Regions from separate parts of the Pseudoalteromonas sp. M58 genome, predicted to be linked through region 1. Evidence: predicted binding sites of a transcription regulator. Region 1 holds the regulator's gene; each other region holds the start of a gene.
What was found. The regulator MetJ, encoded in region 1, represses methionine synthesis genes. The targets are predictions, from matches to a motif close to TAGACGTCTAGACGTCTA.
Positions count from the first base shown of each region.

Region 1 (4,311 bases):
TGTATTTATTTTTTTTGCATAACTATTTCCTGTTCTTATTCTGAGTATGCATAAACATTTGCAGACAAAACAGCCAATATTCTCTATATTTTTATTTGTTAAACTTTAAAGATGGTACTCAAATGCAGGTAACGTGAGGTTATTTGTGTTTAAAGTTAAATAAAATTCGGTATTTCACTATTTTAATTTAAGACTAAAAAATACGCTTTATAAAAATAGAACAAGGGCAAAAAGTACCTGTGTTTTTCATTTTTATGACGAATTTATATTTTAAAAATGTCAGGATAATCTAGGGAAGTTGCTGATAAATCACTTAAAATTAACAGTTCTAGCATATAACAGGATAGACCTGATATTGCTTGGAATTTAAAAATAATAAAGGTATCGTAGATTAAAACTACCTCTCACTTTAACTTAAATTGCAGGATATAATCGCGTTATGTCAGATTTTCGTGAACAAGCACTACATTACCATGCCCATCCCGTTCCAGGTAAAATCAGTATTGAGCTGACCAAGCCCGCTGAGACGGTTAAAGACCTCGCGCTCGCATACAGCCCCGGTGTCGCAGAACCTGTTCGTGAAATTGCCGCTGATCCAGCAAATGCCTACAAATATACTGGTAAAGGAAATATGGTTGCGGTTATTACTAACGGCACCGCAATTTTAGGCTTAGGTAATTTAGGTCCACTGGCTTCAAAACCCGTTATGGAAGGTAAAGCGCTACTATTTAAGCGTTTTGCAGGGTTAGACTCTATAGATATTGAAGTTAAGCACCGTACTACCGAAGACTTTATTAACACGGTGGCTAATATTGCCGACACTTTTGGTGGAATTAATTTAGAAGATATTAAAGCGCCCGAGTGTTTTGAAATAGAAAAAGCGCTTATAGAGCGTTGTAGCATTCCTGTTTTTCATGATGATCAGCATGGTACGGCTATTGTAACGGCTGCGGGTATGCTAAACGCGCTGGAAGTACAGGGCAAAGCAATTGAAGATGCAATTATTGTATGTTTAGGTGCCGGCGCTGCAGCTGTTGCCTGTATGGAGCTTTTAATTAAATGTGGCGCGTTGCGTGAACATATTTATATGTTAGATCGCAAAGGAGTTATTCATACGCGTCGTGATGACTTGAATGAATATAAGCAATTATTTGCAAACAATACCGATAAACGTACTTTACAAGATGTAATTGAAGATGCCGATGTGTTTGTGGGTGTATCGGGCCCTAATTTATTAGCCCCTGAAGATTTAAAATTAATGGCTGATAGACCCGTGGTATTTGCTTGTTCAAACCCCGATCCTGAAATCGATCCGCAATTAGCACACGCTGCACGTAACGATTTAATTATGGCTACAGGTCGCTCTGATTATCCGAATCAAGTTAATAACGTATTGTGTTTTCCGTTTATTTTCCGTGGTGCGTTAGATGTACGTGCCAGTGAAATAAACGACGAGATGAAAATTGCTGCTGTAGAAGCAATTCGTAGTATTGCTAAAGAGCCCGTACCGACTGAAGTGCTTACTGCCGCAGGTATCGACAAATTAGAGTTTGGTGCTAAATATATTATACCAAAACCAATGGATCCACGTTTGTTACCACGTATAGCTAAAGCGGTTGCGCAGGCGGCGGTAGACTCTGGCGTTGCACAAATTGATATGCCAGAAAACTACATGGCGTAATTGTTAAGTATAAATTAGCGCAAAAAAAACCTCAGCATTTGCTGAGGTTTTTTTGTATAAAGACCCTTCTAGTCTTCATTTAAAATAGGCACTTCTAGTCCCATTTCTTGCATTATTTTCTTCACTTCTTCAGGTACTTTTTCTGCGTTATCTTTACGCAAATCATCATCATTAGGCAGCGGTTGCCCGGTAAACGCATGCAAAAACGCTTCGCATAAAAGCTCGCTATTTGTTGCATGACGTAAGTTGTTTATTTGACGACGAGTACGTTCATCAGTTAATACTTTTAATACATTTAGCGGGATCGAAACGGTGATCTTCTTTACTTGTTCGGATTTTTTCCCGTGTTCTGCGTATGGGTGAATATATTCACCATTCCATTTAGCCATAAGATGTATCGTTGCCTCAGATTATAAATTGCTCACACAGCATCAAAGCGTGTAAATATGCGTGAAATTCTATCGGTTTAAAAAAGATAGTCAAATACTAGTTATTTAGCTATCTAGACATTTAAATGTTTTGACATCTTAAATTGCATGCGCTACCTTTTAGACGTCTAAACATCCAAATTAGTAAAGGTAGCGAAAATGAGTGAAAAAAATAAGGCAACAATTGCTGTTCGTAGTGGAATAGAAGCCGACAAACAGCATGGTGCGGTTGTTCCACCGCTTTATTTATCAACAACTTACTCATTTGCTGACTTTGATACAAAGCGTCAATATGATTATGGCCGCAGTGGTAACCCTAATCGTGACATTTTGGCTGAGGCGCTCACGGAGCTTGAAGGTGGCGCTAAAGGCATTATTACCGCAACAGGCATGGCAGCCGTTCACCTAACAACACAATTACTTAATAGTGACGATACGTTAGTGATCCCTCATGACTGTTATGGTGGCAGCTATCGCTTATTTACTTCGCTAGAAAAGCGCGGCTTATTAAAACTAGAAGTGGTCGATTTTACCAAAAGCGACAGTTTGACACGCATCCTTGCTATTAAACCTAAGCTGATTTGGATTGAAACACCTAGCAATCCTATTTTACGCTTAACAGATATTAAAGCGGTAACTGATACAGCTAAACAGTGTGGTGCACTGGTTGCCGCCGACAACACATTTTTATCGCCAGCATTACAAAACCCGATTAAGTTTGGCGCTGATATTGTGGTGCACTCAACCACAAAATATATCAATGGCCATTCAGACGTTGTTGGTGGCGCGGTTATCGCAGCGACTGCTGAGTTAGGTGAAGAGTTAGCGTGGTGGGCAAATAACATTGGCATCACCGGCGCGCCATTTGATAGCTATTTAACGCTCAGAGGCTTACGTACTTTAAACGTGCGTTTAAGGCAACACCAAGAAAGTGCACTCGCCATTGCACAGTATTTAGAACGCTCCCAGTTTGTTGCCCAAGTTTACTACCCAGGTCTTGAATCACACCCTCAACATGCGCTAGCTAAGGCGCAGCAGCTTGGCTTTGGTGCTATGGTTAGCTTTGATATAAAAGGCGATATAAACGATGCTGCAGCGTTTTTAACGCGCTTAAATGAATTTAGCTTAGCGGAATCATTAGGTGGAGTAGAAAGTTTGATTTGTCACCCTGCGACTATGACCCACGCCGGCATGGACGCAACCGCGCGTGCAGAAGCCGGAGTAGGCGACACGCTTATTCGTATTTCGGTGGGTATTGAAGATGTAAATGATTTACTCGCTGACTTAGACAGGGTATTTAATTTGGTGCGCCCAGGACAAGCCGATCCCGGCCTATCGGCAAAAAGTGGTGCTAGTGAATCATTTGGTTCAGCAAAGTTAAACGCGGCGCATCCGGCGTTATGGTAGTGCATACCAATCTTCAAAATACAAAACATAAATGCGAGTCGGTATTAATATGGTAAATCAGGTTCATAAATTTGGTGGTTCGAGTTTAAGCTCAGCGGATCGCTTTAAAAGTGTCGCAAATATTATTTTAACTCATGCTCAAGCTGGGGATTGTGTGGTGGTATCGGCTGCCGGTAAAACCACCGATACCTTAGTTAAACTGTGGCAAAGCTATCAACAGCAAGACACTCAAGCTATTGCTGATATTGTATTGCTATTGAGTAACCATCAAATAGCTCTGATTGAGCAATTATTAATAGCTAACGCTAAGCACCATGCGCTTGATTTACTTGAAACTGAGCTCAGTATTATTACCAAGCAGGCTAAGCAAGGAACATTAGCTGAAGCTGCGTTATTAGCACATGGTGAATTGTGGTCTGCAAGGTTACTAAGCGCTTACTTAGAACAGCTTAACGTTAGCGCTTGTGCCCATGACGCTAGGCAGTTATTTACGTTAGATGCCGGACAGCTGCAGCATGCTAATAATCAGCAGCAGTGCTTAAAAGCCATACAGACGAGTAAAATTAATGTAGTTACGGGGTTTATTGCGGCTGATTTACATGGTGAAACAGTGACCTTAGGGCGAAATGGCAGTGATTACAGTGCCACTTTATTAGCGCGGTATTGCAATGCTAAAAAAGTCTCTATTTGGACTGACACTCAAGGTGTTTTTAGTACTGATCCGCGTAAGGTTGCTAATGCGGTTAAGTATGCGCGAGTGTGCCGTGATCAAGCTAATTTATTAGCGAGGTTAGG
Region 1 covers NZ_CP152390.1:328,575-332,885, forward strand. The annotation lists gene AAGD16_RS01485 (malic enzyme-like NAD(P)-binding protein) at 440-1,681, shown strand; gene metJ (met regulon transcriptional regulator MetJ) at 1,750-2,070, opposite strand; gene metB (cystathionine gamma-synthase) at 2,269-3,516, shown strand; gene metL (bifunctional aspartate kinase/homoserine dehydrogenase II) at 3,566-4,311, shown strand, end outside.

Region 2 (4,311 bases), 600 kb from region 1:
AAGCCCAAGGGTTTTAACATGCTGGTATAGCTGCGCAAATTTACTCATTACAAAGCGGTGTTTGGGATCAAAACTAAACGAGTAATTAGGATGATAAACTAAAGGTAGATTGGGATTTAAACTCATATCTGCGTCGTTTAATTATTTTTGGTTATGGTAATCAACTTCACGCAGTGCGTCTATTTATGTTTGGTAAATAAGCGTTTCAAGCTCACGGTGTAATAATGTTTCATCAGCAAGGTTTAGTTCAACCAAGCGCTTTAAATGCGTAATGCTGTCTATATCAATGTTATGACATTTAAGACCAATATGGTTTTCTTCTATGTGACGAATAACCACCGGCATTTTTATTTCAATATCGCTTTGTGGCAAGGTAAAACGTAATATTGCTTCGTCATTTTTGTTGCATGTAAAGGCATCGCTTTTAGTGATCAGTGCACCATGTAAAGAAATATCTAATAGGGTACATGCATACTGGGAGCTAGCCGTTTCCAATTGCGCTGCTGTAGAGAACATAATACGAGAAAATTGCCGACGGTTTTGCATAATAATCTTATAAAGTTGTTATTTATAATAAGCATAGCTGGTAATGCTCAACACGCCAATTTGCTCAAAGATAAAAATAGCTCGCATAAAAAAGCCCCGCATAAAATGCAGGGCTTTTAACTTATTCACTGTGGCTGTTAGCCAATTTTTTTGTACTTAATACGCTTAGGCTGTGCAGCTTCTGCGCCAAGGGTCTTTTTAAGCCACTCTTCGTACTCAGTGTAGTTACCATCAAAGAAGTTAATTTGGCCTTCGTCACGGTAATCTAAAATGTGTGTAGCAATACGGTCAAGGAACCAACGGTCATGCGAGATACACATGACACAACCAGGGAATTCTAAAATAGCATTCTCAAGGGCACGTAATGTTTCAACGTCCAAGTCATTGGTTGGCTCATCCAGTAGTACTAAGTTGCCGCCTGCTTTTAACAGCTTAGCTAGGTGTAAACGGTTGCGCTCACCACCTGAAAGGTCTTTAACAAACTTTTGTTGATCGTTACCTTTAAAGTTAAAACGGCTAACATAAGCACGGCTTGGGAACTCAAAGTTACCAATTTTTAGTACATCTTGGCCATCAGAGATTTCTTGGAATACCGTTTTGCTTTCGTCCATGTTGCCACGGAACTGATCAACAGTTGCCAGTTCTACTGTTTCACCAATGCTGATATTACCGCTATCTGGCTGCTCTTCACCGCTTAGCATTTTGAATAGCGTTGATTTACCTGCACCATTGGCACCAATAATACCCACAATAGCGCCTTTAGGCATGCTAAAGCTTAAATCATCAATTAAAACACGGTCGCCAAAGCTTTTACGTAAGTTGTTTACTTCTAATACTTGGTCACCTAAACGTGGGCCAGGTGGAATAAACAGCTCGTTGGTTTCGTTACGTTTTTGGTAATCAGACTGTTGTAGCTCGCTAAACTGTGCCATACGCGCTTTTGACTTAGCTTGACGACCTTTAGGGTTTGAACGAACCCATTCAAGTTCTTGTGCAATCGACTTTTGACGTGCTTTTTCAGATTTTTGCTCTTGTTGTAAGCGGGCATCTTTTTGCTCAAGCCAAGACGAGTAGTTACCTTCCCACGGAATACCTTCACCACGGTCAAGCTCTAAAATCCAGCCAGCAACATTATCAAGGAAGTAACGGTCATGCGTTACTGCCACAACAGTGCCTTCGTAGTCATGTAGGAAGCGCTCTAACCAGGCAACCGACTCAGCATCTAAGTGGTTAGTTGGCTCATCGAGAATAAGCATATCTGGTTTTTCAAGTAATAAACGACAAATAGCAACACGGCGGCGTTCACCACCCGATAGGTGCTCAATTTTAGCATCCCACTCAGGTAAACGCAGAGCATCGGCTGCACGCTCTAATACGTTATCGATATTATGACCATCGTGCGCTTGAATAACCGCTTCTAATTCACCTTGTTCTTTAGCCAGTGCGTCAAAGTCAGCGCCTTCCATTGCGTATTCGTTATACACTTCGTCAAGGCGGTTAAGGGCATGTTTTACTTCACCTACAGCTTCTTCAACAATTTCACGAACTGTTTTGCTTTCGTCCAAAACAGGCTCTTGCGGCAAGTAACCAATTTTAGTGCCTGGTTGAGGGCGAGCTTCACCTTCAAAATCTTCATCAACACCTGCCATAATGCGTAGTAATGATGATTTACCAGAACCATTTAGACCTAGCACACCAATTTTTGCGCCTGGGAAAAAATGCAACGAAATATCTTTTAAGATAGTGCGTTTTGGTGGCACAACCTTAGATACTCGACTCATCGAGAATATAAACTTATCAGGTAAAACCATGGAAGAAGCCTTCAATAATAATAAAAATTTCAATGCTGTATTGTAGTGGCTCACAGGTGAAACAGTCAACGAATGGGGCTGTTTTAAAGTACATATTCAATTTGTACAAACCGCGTGAATAAATTTCATTTAGACATCTATACATCTAGAGGTTGATATTTTTGGCATTCTGTTCATAATGAGAGCGTATTAATTCTCGGTTTTTATGAGCAGGAGCTTTAAGAATGCCAATTACAGTAGAAGATGAATTGCCAGCTATTGCACGTTTACGTCATGAAAACGTGTTTGTAATGCCAAAAACACGTGCAAAAACGCAAGAAATACGCCCTATGCGTTTGGCTATTCTTAATCTTATGCCTAATAAAGTAGAAACCGAAGTACAGTTTATTCGCTTGTTGGCTAATTCTCCGCTGCAAGTAAATGTTGAGCTATTGCGCCTAGACACGCACCGTAGCAGTAGTAACTCAGAGCAACACTTAGATACCTTTTATCGTTATTTCTCAGAAGTGAAAGACAACAACTATGATGCACTATTAATTACCGGTGCGCCGCTCGCACATTTAGAGTATGAAGAGGTGGCGTATTGGGAAGAATTCAAAGTGATTATTGATTGGGCCGAGCAGCATGTAACCTCTACCTTGTTTTCTTGCTGGGCTGCCCACGCGGCTTTATATCACCGTTATAATTTAAAGCGCGATTTAAAAGAAAATAAACTGTGTGGGGTGTTTACCCATCAATGCTACTTTGCCCATGGTGCACTTACCCGCGGCTTTGACGATACCTTTTTAGTGCCGCACTCACGCTATGGCCACATAGATATAAATAAAATAAACGCCTGTGAAGAGCTGGTGGTATTAGCGGGCTCTGAACGAGTCGGGGCTTATTTACTTAAAAATAAATCGGGCAGCCAAGTGTTTATTACCGGCCACCCAGAATACGATGCCGACAGTTTAAAAGCCGAATATGAGCGCGATTTACAAAAAAGCCCTGATGCGCCAAAGCCCGAAAACTATTTTCCTGATGACGATGCCAGCAAGCAACCATCTAAAACATGGCAAAGCCACGCGTTTTTGCTGTTTTCAAACTGGTTAAATTATTACGTTTACCAAACCACACCCTATGATATTAACTTAGTTAGCCAAGACGTAAGGACTAACAACTATGCCGAATAATCCTCAAAACAATAAGCATCAAGAGCTGAGCGCTGCGCTCAAACAGCGCATTTTAATTTTAGATGGTGCAATGGGAACCATGATCCAAGCGCATAAGCTTGAAGAGCAAGACTACCGTGGTGAACGTTTTAAAGATTGGCACGTGCTTATTAAAGGCAACAACGATTTATTAAGCCTAACCAAGCCAGAAATTATTACTGATATACACCGCAGCTTTTTAGCCGCTGGTGCCGATATTATCGAAACTAACACCTTTAACTCTACCACCATTTCGATGGAAGATTACGACATGGCGAGCATAAGCCGTGAAGTCAATTTAGAGTCGGCTAAGTTAGCCCGCGCTTCATGTGATGAATTTAGCGCCAAAACCCCAGAAAAACCGCGCTATGTAGCCGGTGTGTTAGGGCCAACGTCTAAAACCTGTTCGTTATCGCCGGATGTAAACGACCCCGGCTATCGTAATATCACCTTTGATAAGTTAGTGACTGCGTATGTTGAGTCAACCCTTGCGCTTATGGAGGGCGGTGTAGATATTATTTTAATCGAAACCATATTCGACACGCTTAATGCAAAAGCCGCCTCGTTCGCAGTAGAAGAAGCGTTTGAACAAGCAGGGCGCACATTGCCAGTGATGATTTCAGGTACTATTACTGATGCCTCAGGCCGTACGCTTTCAGGGCAAACCACCGAAGCATTTTATAACTCTATTCGTCATATTAAGCCGCTTTCAATTGGCTTAAATTGCGCCCTTGGGCCAGATTTACTGCGCCAATACGTTGAAG
Region 2 covers NZ_CP152390.1:927,258-931,568, forward strand. The annotation lists gene AAGD16_RS04280 (histone deacetylase) at 1-126, opposite strand, end outside; gene AAGD16_RS04285 (PilZ domain-containing protein) at 184-546, opposite strand; gene ettA (energy-dependent translational throttle protein EttA) at 684-2,357, opposite strand; gene metA (homoserine O-succinyltransferase) at 2,582-3,529, shown strand; gene AAGD16_RS04300 (homocysteine S-methyltransferase family protein) at 3,519-4,311, shown strand, end outside.
Region 2: the regulator MetJ is predicted to act here: its motif matches at 2,488-2,505, upstream of metA (homoserine O-succinyltransferase).

Region 3 (4,311 bases), 770 kb from region 1:
TAAAAAGCGCTCTTCTACACTATCGGCACTGAAAGACTTGAAACTGAAGTTTTTTGGCTTGTTTATTCTGTATGCCATTTTAGTTGCTTTGTTATTACATCAAGCACTTTATCAACTAGTTTTAAGACGCCTGCATTCATTGGTTTATGCGGTTACTAACTTTGGTAAAGGCCAGTTAGAAATTGATTTTCCAAAAGAAAATAAAGATGAAATTGGCACGCTTAATGGTTCATTTAAAGATATGACCATTGAAATCCGCAAACTCATCGATGGCTTAAACCAGCGCATAATAGAAAAAGAAATTGCAGAAAAGGCTGCAAATCGCTTGTCTAAAGCGGTTGCCTTCTCGGGCACGGGTGTGGTGATCACTGATGAAAACTTTGTGATTGAATATGTTAATCCAAAAATGCTGGAAATGACCGACTTTGCAGAAAGTGATTTCCTGCGCCAGCCACTTCTGACTATTATTGCTAATGAAATGACCATGCTGGTAGAGGACATTGATATTGATTTGCGCAACCGTAATTACTGGCGAGGGGATACCCTTATTGAAGCGCAAAACAAGCCACCCATATGGGTATCGCTGAGTGTGTCACCTATTCGTGAAGATGGTGGAAAAATCACCAGTTACGTTGCTTCAGCGCAAGATATTTCATTTGTAAAAGAAAGCCAACGCAAAATGGAACAGCTCGCTTACTTCGACACATTAACCGGGCTTGCTAATCGTACATTCTTTAGAATGCAGCTTAGAAAGTCGATGGCGCTTGCTGAAAGAGGGCGTTACTCGTTTGCTTTATTTTATTTTGATTTGGATGAATTTAAGCGTATTAACGATACTTTAGGTCATGATGCAGGCGATCAACTATTGGTTGAAGTGGCAACGCGCTTAAAGCAGCGCTTACGAGCAGAAGATACTATAGCCCGTTTAGGCGGTGATGAGTTTGCGGTATTACTCAGTGGTATTGAGCATCAAAAAGAAGCATCGGAAGTCGCTGACACCATTCAAAAAACGTTAAATCAGCCAATAAAATTAGGTAGTAACGAAGTGATTGTTAGTGCCAGTATTGGTATTACCTTGGCGCCATTTGATAGCCTAGAAGAAGATCAGTTATTAAAACATGCCGATTTAGCCATGTATGAAGCAAAAGCGAAAGGGCGCAATACGTTCCACTTTTACAGCCAAGATCTAAATGCAGCCGCCAATGAGCGATTATTCCTTGAAAATGAGTTGCGCCATGCAATTAAAGAAAAACAACTCACACTGCATTATCAGCCACAAGTTGATTGTCGAGATAATAGTGTAGTGGGATATGAAGCATTGCTTCGCTGGTTCCATCCTACGCAGGGATTCATTCCACCTACTAAATTTATTCCTATTGCTGAGGCAACGGGTTTAATTGTGGAACTTGGTAAGTGGGTATTACAACAAGCGTGTGAGTTCACTAAACGACTAGAGCAACAAGGTAGAGCGAGCAACATGTCGATAAACCTGTCAGCAAGGCAGTTTAAAGACGCAAGCTTAGTACCTATGCTGAAAAAAATAATCATAGAGACGCAAATTAATGCTAAAAGCCTGCACCTTGAACTGACTGAGAGCATGCTAATGGGTAATGTTGAGGCGGCTATTGATCAGCTACATCAATTGAAAAAGCTGGGTATTTCAATTTCTATTGACGATTTTGGTACGGGCTATTCTTCGTTGAGTTACCTTAAACGTTTTCCTGTTGATATTCTTAAAATTGACCGCTCGTTTGTTAAAGATATCCCTGAAGATGATAATGATATGGAGATCACCGCTGCGATTATTGCGATGGCACAAAAGCTCAAGCTTGATGTGGTTGCTGAAGGGGTTGAAACAATAGAGCAAGTTGAATTTTTACAAAACAATAATTGTTTTATTGTGCAAGGCTATTACTTTAGTAAGCCCGTAGCCGAAGCCGATATCCCTGTGTTGTTTGATCAATTAGCTGCGTTAAAAGTCCCTGAATAGAACAAAAATTGCGGGTTAACCACCCGCAATTTTTACCTTAAACTTTAATCCTTCTAAAATCGCCTTTAACTTATCGCGATCATCACCTTGTACTTCAATAACTCCTTCTTTTACTGCGCCACCTTGGCCCATCTTACTTTTTATTGTTTTTGCTAACTTTTTTAAATCGTGCTGTTGGGGATCTAATCCTACAACTAGCATTACGCCTTTACCTTTTCGACCTTTGGTTTGACGCTCTATGCGAATAGACCCGTCTTTAAATAGTTTTACATCCAGTTCTTTTTCTGGCTTTGGCTGGTCAATTCGCCCTGTTGCTGTTGAATACACTAAGTGATTATCACTCATAATTAACCTATCTAAGATTGAATCTAATATTGGGCTAAATAATAACAAATTTGTGACGCAAAGGCGTAATTTTTGCGCCTAAGCTGAACACCTTTTAATCCCGCAAAGATAAACATCCTCTGTTTAAGTACCGCAATAGTGCTTATGAATAAAAGTGCTTAAGGATTTTAAAAAGCGCTTTAAATTGGCTAGCGCTATAAAAATATCCATGCTACTATTTCGGCATTATAGATGTATGGATGGCCAAATGATAAATTCTTATTTAGAGCAAGCTCAGCTTAATGTAGAGCAACAGTTAATTAATGCTGAGCTAGAAAAGCTTGAGCAGTACTTAAATAGCAATGCTGCACCGGCCGTGCGTTGGCAGTATCAAATTCCAGAACTCGGTGAAGGTGGCGCATGTAGTTTATTCGGCTACTTGCAAGATGAGCCGTTTAATTTAAACGATTACGTTAGCCAAAATACGCAAACAACGGCAAAGTTAGCGCAACTTCAGTTGATTGTTGACTATGTAATCGAAAACACCCAGTTAGATTGGTATGGCATCTATCAAAATACGGCCACCCCTGAAGGCGAGCAGTTATTAAAGCTCGCTTATTTTGGTGCACCGAGTCGCCCTTTATTTCCGCTCACCGCTGAATTTGCAACCGGCAGTAATAATGTGCAAGTGGCACTCAGTGGTAAAGGACGTGTCATTAATAATGTTGAGCAATATTTAGCCGCGGGTGGTGAGTATTACACCTGCGATCCTAAGGTAAAAGCAGAGGCCTGTTTACCACTATTTAATGCACAAAAGCAGTGCATTGGCATTATCGATGGCGAAGCCTTTAACACGGATTTTTTTGATAATGCGACACTCGCATTATTAATTGCATGCTGTATTAAAATTCCTCACTTTTTAGTGTAAATAACACTGGTCAATCGAGAGAGTTTTTATGTTAAGCTTAGCGCAACAGCTAACCCCTAAATAACGAAGAGATAGTCAATGTTCTCAGTATTAAAACCATTACCAACAGACCCTATTCTTGGCCTTATGGCGGCCTATAAGCAAGATACTAACCCTAATAAGATTGACTTAGGGGTTGGTGTATATAAAGACGAGCAGGGGAATACCCCGGTATTAAAGTCAGTAAAAAAAGCAGAAGCGTTTCGTTTAGAAAATGAAATGAGCAAATCTTACATTGGTCTTGCTGGTAACTTAGATTACTGTCAACAAATGGAAAATCTTCTTCTTGGTGAGCACCCAGCATTATTAGCTAATCGCGTACGCACAGCACAAGCACCTGGTGGTACAGGCGCACTTCGTGTTGCAGCAGAATTTATTGTACGTTGTAACCCAGGCGCAACTGTATGGGTTACTAACCCAACGTGGGCTAACCACATTAGCTTATTTGAAGCTGCAGGCTTAACTGTTAAAGAATACCCATACTACGACTACGAAAACAAAGATTTATTGTTTGATGAAATGGTTGAAACATTAACACAGGTGCCTAAGGGCGATGTTGTGTTATTACATGCATGTTGTCACAACCCAAGTGGTATGGATTTAAACGAAACACAATGGAATACTATTGCTGAACTTGCAAAAGATGTGGGCTTTACGCCATTGATTGATATTGCATACCAAGGTTTTGGTTCTTCTTTAGAAGAAGATGCCAATGGTTTACGTATTTTAGCCAATGCGGTTGAAGAGTTGATCATTTGTTCATCATGTTCTAAAAACTTTGGCTTATACCGTGAGCGTATTGGTGCGTGTTCAATTATTGCAAAAGACAGTGCAACCGCTGATATTTCAAACTCGGTATTATTAAGTGTGGTACGTAGCATTTATTCTATGCCGCCAGCGCACGGTGCAGACATTGTAAACACCATTTTAAGCAGCACAGAGTTAACGCAGTTATGGCACAGTGAACTTGATGAAATGCGTAACCGTATTAATGGTTTACGTAGTTTAATTAAAGACAGCCTTGCAGCCA
Region 3 covers NZ_CP152390.1:1,095,581-1,099,891, forward strand. The annotation lists gene AAGD16_RS05085 (EAL domain-containing protein) at 1-1,990, shown strand, start outside; gene AAGD16_RS05090 (translation initiation factor) at 2,006-2,335, opposite strand; gene AAGD16_RS05095 (GAF domain-containing protein) at 2,583-3,242, shown strand; gene AAGD16_RS05100 (amino acid aminotransferase) at 3,321-4,311, shown strand, end outside.
Region 3: the regulator MetJ is predicted to act here: its motif matches at 2,564-2,581, upstream of AAGD16_RS05090 (translation initiation factor).